3 regions of the Streptomyces sp. NPDC058257 genome follow, and region 1 is predicted to be linked to each of the others. Evidence: riboswitches for the same ligand, from Rfam matches in the RefSeq annotation. Region 1 holds a riboswitch; each other region holds the start of a gene.
The links. Region 1 has a riboswitch for cobalamin ahead of ACFVXC_RS18665 (energy-coupling factor ABC transporter permease). Riboswitches for the same ligand answer to the same signal wherever they lie in the genome.
Positions count from the first base shown of each region.

Region 2: it holds a riboswitch for cobalamin, as region 1 does, so the genes downstream of both, cobN (cobaltochelatase subunit CobN) here and ACFVXC_RS18665 (energy-coupling factor ABC transporter permease) in region 1, are expected to answer to the same signal.
Region 3: it holds a riboswitch for cobalamin, as region 1 does, so the genes downstream of both, ACFVXC_RS24160 (ABC transporter substrate-binding protein) here and ACFVXC_RS18665 (energy-coupling factor ABC transporter permease) in region 1, are expected to answer to the same signal.

Region 1 covers NZ_JBHVXJ010000007.1:32,326-36,595, reverse strand. The annotation lists gene cbiQ (cobalt ECF transporter T component CbiQ) at 1-739, opposite strand, end outside; gene ACFVXC_RS18670 (energy-coupling factor ABC transporter substrate-binding protein) at 746-1,120, opposite strand; gene ACFVXC_RS18665 (energy-coupling factor ABC transporter permease) at 1,120-1,833, opposite strand; cobalamin riboswitch at 1,863-2,061, opposite strand; partial or broken gene ACFVXC_RS18660 (enoyl-CoA hydratase-related protein) at 2,155-2,366, opposite strand; gene ACFVXC_RS18655 (hypothetical protein) at 2,652-2,804, shown strand; cobalamin riboswitch at 2,798-3,016, shown strand; gene metE (5-methyltetrahydropteroyltriglutamate--homocysteine S-methyltransferase) at 3,187-4,270, shown strand, end outside.
Region 2 covers NZ_JBHVXJ010000027.1:33,997-38,266, forward strand. The annotation lists gene cobN (cobaltochelatase subunit CobN) at 1-1,608, opposite strand, end outside; cobalamin riboswitch at 1,677-1,829, opposite strand; gene ACFVXC_RS38235 (precorrin-3B synthase) at 1,878-3,203, shown strand; gene ACFVXC_RS38240 (precorrin-8X methylmutase) at 3,267-3,893, shown strand; gene ACFVXC_RS38245 (precorrin-2 C(20)-methyltransferase) at 3,890-4,270, shown strand, end outside.
Region 3 covers NZ_JBHVXJ010000010.1:159,562-163,831, forward strand. The annotation lists gene ACFVXC_RS24155 (FecCD family ABC transporter permease) at 1-1,040, opposite strand, end outside; gene ACFVXC_RS24160 (ABC transporter substrate-binding protein) at 1,100-2,062, opposite strand; cobalamin riboswitch at 2,105-2,261, opposite strand; gene ACFVXC_RS24165 (Mov34/MPN/PAD-1 family protein) at 2,225-2,647, opposite strand; gene ACFVXC_RS24170 (amino acid permease) at 2,733-4,202, opposite strand.

The sequences.
Region 1 (4,270 bases):
GCCTCTCCAGTACGAGGGTGAGGACCGCGAGGCCCGTGAGGAGTGCCGCGCTGGCAGCCACGAACCCGCGGGAGATCCGGGCTTCGGGCACAAGGACGCGCAGGGTTCCGTCGTAGCCGCGTCCGGCGAGCCCGGCCTGCAACCGGGTCGCCCGGTCGAAGGCCCGCACGAACGCGGTGGCCCCCAGGGAGCCGAGTGAGCGCCAGGTGGCGGCCCGGGTGGTGTGGCCGAGCCGAGCGGCCTGCGCCTGCCGGATCCGGCTCATGGAGTCCAGGAGCAGGAAGCTCATCCGGTACATGACCAGGGCCACGTCCACGACCGGCGCCGGAACGCCCGCCTTCACCAGACGGGGCAGCAGATCCGACATCGGCGTGGTGAAGGCGAACAGCAGGACGCCGAGCGAGGCCGCCGACGTGCGCAGGAGCAGACCGCCCGCTCGCGCGGGACCGCCGTCGGCGAGCGTGACGAACCCTTCGGTTCCGCCGAGTTGGACGACCAGGGTCAGGGCTCCGGTGACGGTGAAGCCGAGCGGTACGCGGTAGGCCCGCCACAGTTTGCGCGGCGGCACACCGGCGGGCCCGAGCAGCACGGCGAGCGCCACGATCAGCACCAGGGCGGCGCCGGGCCACGGCGGCAGCGAGACGGCGAGGACAGTGAGGCCGAGCCCGAGAACGGCCTTGTCCACGGGGTGGCGGCGGCGCCAGCGACTGCTGTGCGCCGCCGCGTCGATGGGCAGCACGCGGGCTCAGACCTGCTCGGTCTCGGGCCGGGCGCCCCCCGCGTCGGTGGTCCGCTCCGCGGATGCTTCCTGTTCCCGTGCGATGTCCGCGCCCTGGCGGCGCCCCTTGCGCAGACCGAAGTAGTACGCGAGGACGCCCGCGCCGAGTGCCGCCTGCAGGGCGAAGAGCGCCGACTCGATCTCCCCGGAAGGGGGTTCGTACAGCGGCGAGAACCAGGGCTCGTAGTCCGGCTTGATCTCGGTGATCGCGGTCTCGGCCTGGGCGTCCGCCCCTGCGAACGGTTCCTTTTCGTCGTCGCCGAGGCCGAGGGCCACCGGCAGGACCGCGAGCGCGGCGACGATGACGAGGAGCACAATGTTGATCTTCGCGTTCCGGCTCATCAGGCGCTGGCCCCCGTCTCCGTCTTCTTCGCGGTCGCTGCCGACTGCTTGCCCTGCAGCAGTACGCCGAGCCGCGTGAGTTCGCCCTTGCTGGACTGCACGAGCAACCGCATCACCAGGACGGTGAGGAGTCCCTCGCTGACGGCCAGCGGGATCTGCGTGACGGCGAAGATGCCGCCGAACTTGCCCAGGGCGCCGAGGAATCCGCTGCTCGGGTCCGGGAACGCCAGGGCCAGCTGGACGCTGGTGACGCAGTACGTGGAGAGGTCGGCGACGAACGCGCCGAAGAACACGGCGACCATGAGCGGCACGTCGTACCGCTTCAGGAGCCGGTAGACCGCGTATCCGGCCCATGGCCCGACGATCGCCATGGAGAACACGTTGGCGCCGAGCGTGGTGAGCCCACCGTGGGCGAGCAGCAGGGCCTGGAAGAGCAGCGTGATGGTGCCGAGCACCGCCATGATCGGCGGCCGGAACAGGATCGCGCCGAGCCCGGTGCCCGTCGGATGCGAGCAACTGCCCGTGACGGAAGGGATTTTCAGCGCGGAAAGGACAAAGGTGAAGGCTCCGGAGGCGCCCAGGAGCAGGGTGCTCTCGGGGTGCTCCTTGACTTCACGGGTCAGGGAGCGGACTCCGTGGACGACGAACGGCGCGGACGCTACGCCCCAGGCGATCGCGTGCGCCGGTGGGAGGAAACCCTCGGCTATGTGCATGGCTAAGCAGACCCTCTCCAGCACCTCGTGGATGGACAACGCGCCTTGGCCGGTCTCCTGGCTGACGGGTCATACCGACCGGTCTCCGCCTTCCCGGATGCGTTCGCACCCAGTGGCTGCCGCGAGGGCTGGAGCCGGACTTCCCGATCACAGTGGCGAGGGCCGCACCGGCATCACACCGGATTTCCCGTTCACCAAGGCGTGGTGACCATAGTGCGCGACCGAGTTTCCTGACAACTTGCGGGACGGCCGCGGCTGTGGCGCACGGGGACGCGCACGACCAGGGGCGTACGCCCCTGGTCGGACCTCAGGCCCAAGACCTCATGAATGCGTGAAACCGGCCGGTCGCTTGTCGACGAAAGCGGACATGCCCTCCTTCTGATCAGCGGTCGCGAACACGGCGTGGAAGAGGCGGCGTTCGAAGCGGACGCCCTCCGCGAGGGTCGTCTCGAATCCCGGGACACGGCTTCCTTCGCCATCATCGCCACGGGCGGGGACATCCCCGCGACGGTCTCGGCGACGGCGAGGGCCTCGCTGCCCGGTGCGTCCAGGGCCCGCATCCCGGCCGCCGTCACGGCCGCGTGAGCGCTGCGCGCGTCGGCCACGTCGATGGTCGAGGAGTCGAGGAGTTAGGGCACGAAGGTGCTGCTGTTCTCATCGATCGCCGGCCACGGTCCAGTGGCGGCACCGCCCGCAGCTTGTCGTCGAAGCCGTCGTCGAGAACACCGCCGCGAAGAGGGCGGTCTTCGCCCCCCCCTGGAAGAGGTCGTCAGGACCCCGAGGCGGTCCTGGCCACCAACACCTCCTCCATCCCTGCCATGCGTCCGGGCATGGCGCCCCGGCGTGCCGACCGCGTCCTCGGGCTGCACTTCTTCCCCTTCTCACGTCCCCCGCTCCGTGGATCCGTGTCTCACCTCACGGTCCGGAATGTGATCAGTACTGCCCAAGACGCCGACCACCCCTTAGCCTGACCAGTGCAGCTGGTTCGCCCTGCCCGCCAGGCAGACGCGTCGCAAGAGGGAACCCGGTGGGAATCCGGGACTGCCCCGCAGCGGTGAGTGGGAACGACCGCCGTCATACGCACTGGATCCGAGCGCGGATCCGGGAAGCGACGGCCAGTAGGAACCTGCCTCGGCAGGTGTGCCCGCGAGTCCGAAGACCTGCCCGCTGCCCGTACGTGACCCCTCATGTGCGGACATCCCGGTGACCTCGTGGGCGGGTCGGCGTACAGATCAGGTGGAGTACCGCAGCACCGCGCCGATGGCGCGCGTTCGCTCCGCCCGGTTCGTCACCCCTTCGCGTCCGTGTCCCGTCTCCGGGATCTCAAGGAGTCATCTCGCGAAGGAGATTTCCGTGACACCGAAGTCCGCAGCCGCGGCAGCACGGTCCACCGTGTACGGCTACCCCCGCCAGGGCCCCAACCGGGAACTGAAGAAGGCCGTCGAGGGCTACTGGAAGGGCCGTGTCACCGCTGACGCCCTCCGGGAGACCGCGGCGCAGCTGCGCCGGTCCACCTGGCAGCATCTGGCCGCCGCCGGCATCCATGAGGTGCCGACCGGTGACTTCTCGTACTACGACCACGTCCTCGACACCAGCGTCATGGTCGGCGCCGTCCCCCAGCGACACCGCGAGGCTGTCGACACCGCCCCTTCCCCAAGCGCTCGGCTTCGCTATAGCGGGGGATGCCCCATCGACGTCTACTTCGCGATGGCCCGCGGTACCCAGGACGTGGCGCCGCTCGAGATGACCAAGTGGTTCGACACCAACTACCACTACCTCGTGCCGGAACTCGGCCCCGACACCGTCTTCACCGCCGACTCCGCCAAGCAGGTCACCGAGCTGGGGGAAGCCCTCGCGCTCGGCCTCGCGGCCCGTCCGGTCCTCGTCGGCCCGGTCACCTATCTGCTGCTCGCCAAGCCCGCGCCCGGCGTCGCGGCCGACTTCGAGCCGCTCACGCTCCTCGACCGCCTGCTGCCCGTGTACGCCGAGGTCATCGCCGACCTGCGCGCGGCGGGCGCGGAGTGGGTGCAGCTCGACGAGCCCGCCCTGGTGCAGGACCGTACCCCGGCCGAGCTCAACGCCGCCGCCCGCGCCTATCGCGACCTCGGCGCCCTCACCGACCGCCCGAAGCTGCTTGTCGCCTCGTACTTCGGCCGACTCGGCGAGGCGCTGCCCGTGCTCGCCAAGGCGCCGGTCGAGGGCATCGCCCTCGACTTCACCGAGGCCGCGGCCAGTCAGCTCGAGGATCTCGCCGCCGTCGGCGGTCTGCCCGGCAAGCGTCTGGTCGCGGGCGTCGTGAACGGCCGCAACATCTGGATCAACGACCTGGAGAAGTCCCTCTCCACGCTGGGCACGCTCCTGGGTCTCGCCGACCGGGTCGACGTCTCGGCGTCCTGCTCCCTCCTCCACGTCCCGCTGGACTCGACCGCCGAACGGG
Region 2 (4,270 bases), on a different contig from region 1:
CAGGCCCGCGTTCTTGCCGGGCAGCCATTCGAGGTTGCCGTGCTTGCCGAGGTGGATCATCGCGTCGGCGCCGAAGCCGTTGTCGTCGGCGGAGGCGGCGATCCAGCGGTAGGCGGCCAAGTAGTGGTGCGAGGGCGGCAGATCGGGGTCGTGGTAGATCGCGATCGGGTTCTCGCCGAAGCCCCGCGGCGGCTGGATGAGGATGAGCAGGTTGCCGCGGCGCAGGGCGGCGAGGACGATGTCGCCCTCCGGGTTCTGGGACCGGTCCACGAACATCTCGCCGGGGGCGGGGCCCCAGTGCTGCTCCACGGACTCGCGGAGCTCGGCGGGGAGGGTGGCGTACCAGCGGCGGTAGTCGGCCGCCGGGATGCGGACGGGATTGCGGGCCAGCTGCTCGTCGGTGAGCCACTCCTGGTCGTGGCCGCCGGCCTCGATCAGCGCGTAGATCAGCTCGTCACCGTCGCCGGAGGCAAGCCCCGGCACCTCGTCCGTACCGAAGTCGTATCCCTCGGCCCGGAGCCGGCGCAGCAGCGAGACGGCGCTCGCGGGGGTGTCGAGGCCGACCGCGTTGCCGATCCGGGAGTGCTTGGTCGGGTACGCGGACAGGACGAGCGCGATGCGCTTGTCGGCGGCAGGGATGTGGCGCAGCCGCGCGTGCCGTACGGCGACGCCGGCCACGCGGGCCGCGCGCTCGGCGTCTGCCACGTACGCGGGAAGTCCGTCCTCGTCGATCTCCTTGAACGAGAACGGCACCGTGATCAGTCGGCCGTCGAACTCCGGGACCGCGATCTGGCTCGCCGCGTCCAGCGGGGAGACGCCCTCGTCGTTGTCCTCCCAGTCGCTGCGCGAGCTGGTGAGGCAGAGCGCCTGGAGGATGGGGACGTCGAGGCCGCTGAGGGCGCCCGCGTCCCAGGACTCGTCGTCGCCGCCCGCCGAGGCCTCGGCGGGCCGTGTGCCGCCTGCCGCGAGGACCGTGGTCACGATCGCGTCGGCGGCCCGCAGTTCGTCGATGAGTTCGGGCTCGGGGGTGCGCAGCGAGGCGACGTACAGCGGTAGCGGGCGGGCTCCGGCGTCCTCGACGGCGCGGCACAGGGCCTCGATGAAGGCGGTGTTGCCGCTCATGTGGTGGGCGCGGTAGTAGAGCACCGCGACGGTCGGTCCCTGGACCTGACGGGCGGTGCGCTCCAGCGGGCCCCACGAGGGCGCGGGGGCGGGCGGTTCGAAGCCGTGGCCCGTCAGCAGGACGGTGTCGGAGAGGAACCGGGCCAGCTGCTCCAGGTTGCCGGGGCCGCCGTGGGCCAGGTAGGCGTGGGCTTCGGCGGCAAGGCCGATGGGGACGGTCGATGCGGCCATCAGCTGGGCGTCGGGGGCCTGTTCGCCGGTCAGGACGACCACGGGGCGTCCGGTGGCGATGACTTGGTCGAGGCCCTCCTGCCAGGCGCGCACTCCGCCGAGCAGACGTACGACGACCAGGTCGGCGCCGTCCAGGAGCTGCGGAAGGTCCTCGAGCGGGAGCCGGGAGGGGTTCGCGTAGCGGTAGGCGATCGGTCCGCCTGCGGCGCGGGCGCTGAGCAGGTCGGTGTCGGACGTCGACAGGAGCAGGATCATGCGGCGTCGGGCCTTCCTCGGGGTGTCCACGCCCCGGGTGGTGTCGATGGCGTCTCCCCTGCTCGAGCGGACGAGAGCTCGGGGAAGGGAGTTCCTGACTCACCCGGCACCAGGACCGGGCTCACAGTGGCGGGACCGCGCCGGATTCGCACCGGGCTTCCTCCCCTTGTCGCCGTCTGTGGCGACGACGGGCCGGTTGGCCCGTCGCTAGGAATACTAAGGGCCGGGCAACTACCGGGGGGCAGGCGGACCTGCTGCGATAGGTCGGTATGCTCGCCGCCATGCCCCCATCGGTCCCCTCGCCAGCGCTCCCGGGCCACGAGTCTGCCCGCAGCCGCGGTGACTCCTGCCCCGGGACGCTTCGGCTGCACCGGGCGGACGACGGGGCGCTGGCCCGTGTCCGCGTTCCGGGCGGGCTGCTGGGCGTGGGGCAGGCGGACGTGCTGCGGGATCTGGCCGAGCGCCTTGGAGATGGCGAGTTGCATCTCACATCACGCGGCAATGTGCAGCTGCGCGGTCTGCGCGCGGACCGCGGGAGCGAACTGGCCCATCTCCTGGGCGGATCGGGTCTTCTGCCCTCCGAACGCCATGAGCGGGCGCGCAACGTGGTGGCTTCACCGCTCTCGGGGCTCGACGGTCAAGGAGAGCGGGACATCCGCCCGTGGCTGTCCGCTCTGGACGAACTGCTGTGCACCAGCGACAAGGCCGCCGCTCTGTCCGGCCGGTTCTTGTTCGCGCTCGACGACGGCCGGGGCGACGTGGGTGCGCTGGGCGGTGACGTGACGCTGACGGCGCGCGGCGACGAAGGCGCACTGCTGCGGATCGGCCCGGCGCGGGACGCGGTCCTGATACCTGCCGCGCCGGCACCGCGAGCCGCCCTCATAGCGGCGGAGTCCTTCCTGGAGCAGGCACCCGACGCGGGCGCCTGGCGGGTGACTGATCTGCCCGGAGGCACCGGCCCCCTCCTCGACACGGTCGTACGCCGGTTGCGGCAGGCCGGGTTCAGCCCCACCCTCGCCACCGCCCCGCTCCCCCAGGGCCCGGGCGCCCCCGCCCTCGGCATCGTGCCCGGCCCCCGCGGCAAACGCGACGAGCACGACAGGGCGGCGCTGTCCCTCGGCCTCCCCCTGGGACGCGTCAGCGCACCCCAGTGGCAGACGCTGACGGACACCGCCCGCCACCTCGGCAGCGGCGAGCTGCGGCTGACCCCCTGGCGCGGGGTCGTCCTGCCGGGAGTCGAGCGGCGAGAGGCCGCGCGACTCCTGGAGGATCTGCGGGCCGCCGGGCTCATCGTCGGATCCGACTCGCCCTGGACCGGGGTGGGGGCCTGTATCGGTCGGCCGGGCTGCGCCAAGTCCCTGGACGACGTACGCGCGGCGGCGACGGCGGCCCTGGGGCCGGTGGGGGCGCTGCCCGTGTACTGGTCCGGCTGCGAACGTCGGTGCGGTCACCCCCACGGGGAGTGGGTCGATGTCGTCGCCACTCCCGACGGCCATGAGATCTCCCGCGTACACGGCGCGGAACGCGGCGCTGCGGCGGCCGTCCCCGGCAGCTCCGGCGGGCTCGCCGCCGCCGTGGCCGCGGCCCGCGGCTGACACGACATGAACGACCCAGCGACACCTGACTGTTCCATGCCCTATCAAGAGAGCGAACGCACTGTGCACCAGTACGAGAAGGACGGACCGGCGATCTACCGCCAGTCCTTCGCCACGATCCGCGCGGAAGCGGATCTGGCGGGCCTGCCCGCCGACGTGAGCCAGGTCGCGGTCCGCATGATCCACGCCTGCGGCATGGTCGACCTCGTACGCGACCTCGCTTTCACCCCGGACGTGGTGGCCCGCGCCCGCGAGGCCCTGCGTGCCGGCGCCCCCATCCTGTGCGACGTGGCCATGGTCGCGAGCGGCGTCACCCGCAAGCGGCTGCCCGCGGACAACGACGTGGTGTGCACCCTGTCCGACCCGTCGGTGCCCGCACTGGCCGCCGAGCTCGGCACCACCCGCAGCGCCGCCGCCCTCGAACTGTGGCGCGACCGGATGGAGGGCGCGGTGATAGCCGTCGGCAACGCGCCCACCGCCCTGTTCCGCCTGCTCGAAATGATCGAGGAGGGCGCACCGCGCCCCGCCGCCGTCATCGGTGTGCCCGTCGGCTTCGTCGGCGCCATGGAGTCCAAGGACGCCCTGGCCGCGCACCCGTCGGGCCTTGAACACATGATCGTGCGGGGCCGCCGGGGCGGCAGCGCCATCGCGGCCGCCGCACTCAACGCGATCGCCAGCGAGGAAGAATGAGCGTGAGCGAGCACAAGACAGGCCGCCTGTACGGCGTCGGGCTCGGCCCCGGCGATCCGGCCCTCATGACGCTGCGCGCGGTGGAGGTCATCGCCGAGGCCGATGTCGTCGCCTATCACAGCGCCCGGCACGGACGGTCGATCGCGCGGTCCATCGCGGCCGAGCACCTGCGCGCCGACCACATCGAGGAAGCGCTGGTCTACCCCGTCACGACGGAGACGACCGACCACCCCGGTGGCTACCGGGGTGCGATGGAGGACTTCTACACCGAGGGGGCGGCCCGCCTCGCGGTGCATCTCGACGCGGGACGTACGGTCGCCGTCCTCGCGGAGGGCGACCCGCTCTTCTACGGCTCGTACATGCACATGCACAAGCGG
Region 3 (4,270 bases), on a different contig from region 1:
GTACGGTTTCTGCGCAGCATCCACAGGAAGAACGGGCCGCCCGTCAGCGCCGTCAGGACGCCCACCGGGATGTCCTGCGGCGCCGCGACCGTGCGCGCGGCGAGGTCGGCGGTCACCAGGAACACCGCGCCCATCAGGGCCACCACCGGCAGGAGCGCCCGGTGCGCGGCGCCGACCAGCATCCGGGCCGCGTGCGGCACCATCAGGCCGACGAAGCCGATGGCTCCGCTGTAGGCGACGAGTACGCCGGTCAGGAGCGAGGCGAGGACGAAGACCGCGGCGCGGAAGCGGGCCGTGTCCAGGCCCAGGACGGTGGCGCCCTCCTCGCCGACCAGGAGCAGGTCAAGGGGGCGGGCCAGGGCCACGAGCAGCGCCGTGCCCGCGATCAGGGCGGCGCCGGGCAGGGCGAGCATGTCCCAGCGGGCGCTGCCGAGGCCGCCGAGCGTCCAGTACAGGACTTCCTTCAGGTGGTCCGCGCTGTCGGCCATGATCAGGATCAGGCTGGTCAGGGCGGAGAGGACGTAGGAGACGGCCACGCCCGCCAGGATCAGGCGGCCGGTGGCGAAGCCGCCGCCTCCCGACCTCGCCAGGGTGTAGACGACCAGCAGGGAGAGCAGGGCGCCCGCGAAGGCCGCGGCCGGGATGGTGACCGTGGTGGCCAGGCCCGCGCCCATGCCGAAGGCGCTGCCCAGGACGATGACGGCGACGGCTCCGGCGGAGGCGCCGGAGGAGACCCCGAGGAGGAAGGGGTCGGCCAGGAGGTTTCTCACCAGGGCCTGGAGGACTGTGCCGATGACCGCCAGACCCGCGCCCACGGCTGCGCCGAGCAGGACCCTGGGGAGTCTTACGTCCAGGACGATCGTGCGGAAGGGGGAGGGGTCCGCGCCGCCGGTGAGGATCGTCAGGACCTCTGACGCGGGGATTCGGACGGAGCCGAGGGCGAGTCCGGCCACGACCGCCGCGGCGAGGGCCGTCAGCAGCCCCGCGACGACCGTGCCGTAGCGGAGCCGCTGCCCCGTCCCGGACCGGCTGCCGTGCATCACCGGCCTCGCCGGGTCCGTCCTCGAACGCCGGACGGGCCGAGTTACGAAAGGCGCCTTCACAGCTGGTCCGCCAGCTTGCTCACCGCTCCCGGAGCCCGCACCCCCACCACCGCGTCCGAGAGGGGCAGTACCGCGAAGCTCTTGTTCTTGACCGCGGGGACATCGGACAGGACCGGGTCGTTAAGGAGGCGCTTCTTCTTCTGGGCGACGGTCGTGCCGCCGTAGTCGAGGATCACGATCGTCTCGGGCTTGCGGTCGACCACCGACTCCCAGGACGCGTCGCCGAAGGACTTGTCCAGGTCGGCGAAGACGTTGCGCCCGCCCGCCCGCTCGATGATGTCGTTGCCGATGCCCCGGCCGCCCGCCGTGAACGCGGTCTTGTCGCCGCTGTCGTAGACGAAGACCGGGACGGGCTCGCGGTCCTCCGTCTTCTTCGCCGCCTTCGCCAGTTCGCGTTCGGCGCCGCTCACCCACCCCTCGGCGCGCGCCCGTACCCCGAAGGTGGAGCCGACCTGCCGCACCTCGCGGTAGACGTCGCCCATGGTCACGGCCTTCTTCGCGCAGCCCTCGACGTTCAGGCGGCTCTCGATGCCGGACTTCGCCAGGGCCTGGCGGCCGCGGCCCTCGCCCGCCAGGAAGGCGCTCGCGTAGCCGCCGTAGACGAAGTCGGGGTTCGCGGCCAGGAGCTTCTCGTACGAGGGGTACTCCTTGGCGAGGACCGGGGTGTCCGCGTAGGCCTTCGCGTACTTCGGCAGGACCTTGTCGTCGAGGTACGCCGTCCCGGCCAGGTGGTCCTTCAGGCCCAGCTCCAGCATCACTTCCGTCGCGTGCTGGTTCATCGTCACGGCGCGCTTCGGGGGTGCTTCGTACGTCGTCCGCACGCCGCAGTTCGTGACCGTGTACGGGAAGCCGGCGGCCTTCGCGGCGGTCTTGTCCGAAGCGGGGTCCGCGGCGGACGAGCATGCGGCGAGCGGGGCCAGCAGGGCCGCGGCTACGAGCACGCGTATGGGGCGGGGCATGGCTGAGCGCCTCCTCCAGGGGATACCGCGTCCCCTGCGTCGTGGGAGAAGAAGGCGGCAGGTCAGTTCCTGACTGCCCCGCCCGCGGAGGGTGGGGTCACAGTGGCGGGACCGTGCCGGATTCGCACCGGCTTCCTGGGTCCTGCCGCCTCAAAGGTGAGCTCAGTATGCCTGGACGACCTTCACCTCTTCTTCGGTGACCTCGCCCTCCACGATCCGGAAGGAGCGGAACTGGAAGTCGCCCGCGCCGTCGGCGTCGGCCGTGGAGACGAGGACGTAGTGGGCGCCCGGCTCGTTCGCGTAACTGATGTCCGTGCGCGAGGGGTACGCCTCGGTCGCCGTGTGCGAGTGGTAGACGATCACCGGCTCCTCGTCGCGGTCGTCCATCTCGCGGTAGAGCTTGAGGAGGTCGGTCGAGTCGAACTCGTAGAACGTGGGCGAGCGGGCCGCGTTCAGCATCGGGATGAAGCGTTCCGGGCGGCCGGTGCCCTCCGGGCCCGCGACCACACCGCAGGCCTCGTCGGGGTGGTCCTGGCGCGCGTGCGCGACGATCTGGTCGTGGAGGGCCTGGGTCAGGGTCAGCATGGCAGCCAGGATAAGCAGAAGGGCCGGCCCGTACCGAAGAGTGGTACGGGCCGGCCCACATGCTGGGATCCAGCGGTTACCGCGCCTACTTCGCCGCGTCCTGCGACTCGGTCTTGCCGCCGCCGGACGACTGCGGGTCGCGCTTCTGCATGATCAGGTAGCCGACGCCCAGGATCAGGGCCCAGACGGGAGCCGCGTAGAGCGAGATCCGCGCGTCCTTGTCGATGCCCATCATCACGATCACCATCGCGATGAAGGCGAGGGCGAACCAGCTCGTGTACGGGGCGCCGGGCGCCCGGAAGGTGGACTGCGGCAGCTCGCCGCGGTCGGCCTTGCGGCGGTACTTGATCTGGCAGACCAGGATCATGATCCAGGCCCACATGCCGGAGATGGTCGCGAAGGAGACGACGTAGTTGAACGCCTCGCCCGGCCACTGGTAGTTGATCCAGACGCCGACCAGCATCAGCGCGGCGGAGAAGGTGGTGCCGACAAGGGGCAGGCCGTTCTTCGTGAGCTTGGTGAAGAACTTCGGGCCCTGGCCGTTCATCGCCAGGTCGCGCAGCATGCGGCCGGTGGAGTACATGCCGGAGTTGCAGGAGGAGAGCGCGGCCGTCAGGACGACGAAGTTGACGATCGCGGCGCCGACGCCGAGGCCCATCTTGTCGAAGGCGGCGACGAACGGCGAGACGCCCGGCACGAACTCCGTCCACGGCACGACCGAGAGGATCATGATGAGCGCGCCGACGTAGAAGACGGCGATGCGCCACGGCACGGTGTTGATGGCCTTGGGCAGGACGGTCTTCGGGTCCTTGGACTCGCCCGCGGTGACGCCGACGAGCTCGACGGCCAGGAAGGCGAACATCACGATCTGCAGCGTCATCAGCGTGGAGCCGATGCCGTTGGGGAAGAAGCCGCCCTGGTCCCACAGGTGGGACACGGAGGCGGTGTCACCGGCGTCGGAGAAGCCGATGGTGAGGATGCCGGCGCAGATCAGGATCATGCCGATGATCGCGGTGACCTTCACCATCGAGAACCAGAACTCCAGCTCACCGAAGAGCTTCACGGAGATCAGGTTGGCGCCGTAGAGGATGACCGTGAAGATCAGCGCGTATCCCCATTGAGGGATGGCGTCGTGTGTCCAGTACTGCATGTACTGGGCGGCCGCCGTGACTTCCGTGATGCCGGTGACGACCCAGAAGAGCCAGTACGTCCAGCCGGTCACGTACCCGAAGAACGGGCCGATGAATTCACGCGCGTACTCCGAGAAGGAGCCCGACACGGCGCGGTACATGAGCAGCTCGCCCAGGGCCCGCATGATGAAGAAGATGACGAGGCCCGCGATGGCGTACGCCAGGATGAGGCTCGGTCCGGCCTTGTGAATGGCCTTGCCCGCGCCGAGGAACAGGCCGGTGCCGATGGCACCGCCGATCGCGATCATCTGGATCTGCCGGGCGCCTAGCCCGCGCTGATATCCCTCGCCTGACGAGCCGGGCGCACCGCCCGTGCCGTCGGCCTCATTGCCGTCGTGATGCTCTTCGACCTGCGCTGAGGTCATGGTGACGCCTTTCTCCACGCTGATCCGTGCCCGCAGACTGCGTATGGCCACGGGTCAGGTCCTGATCC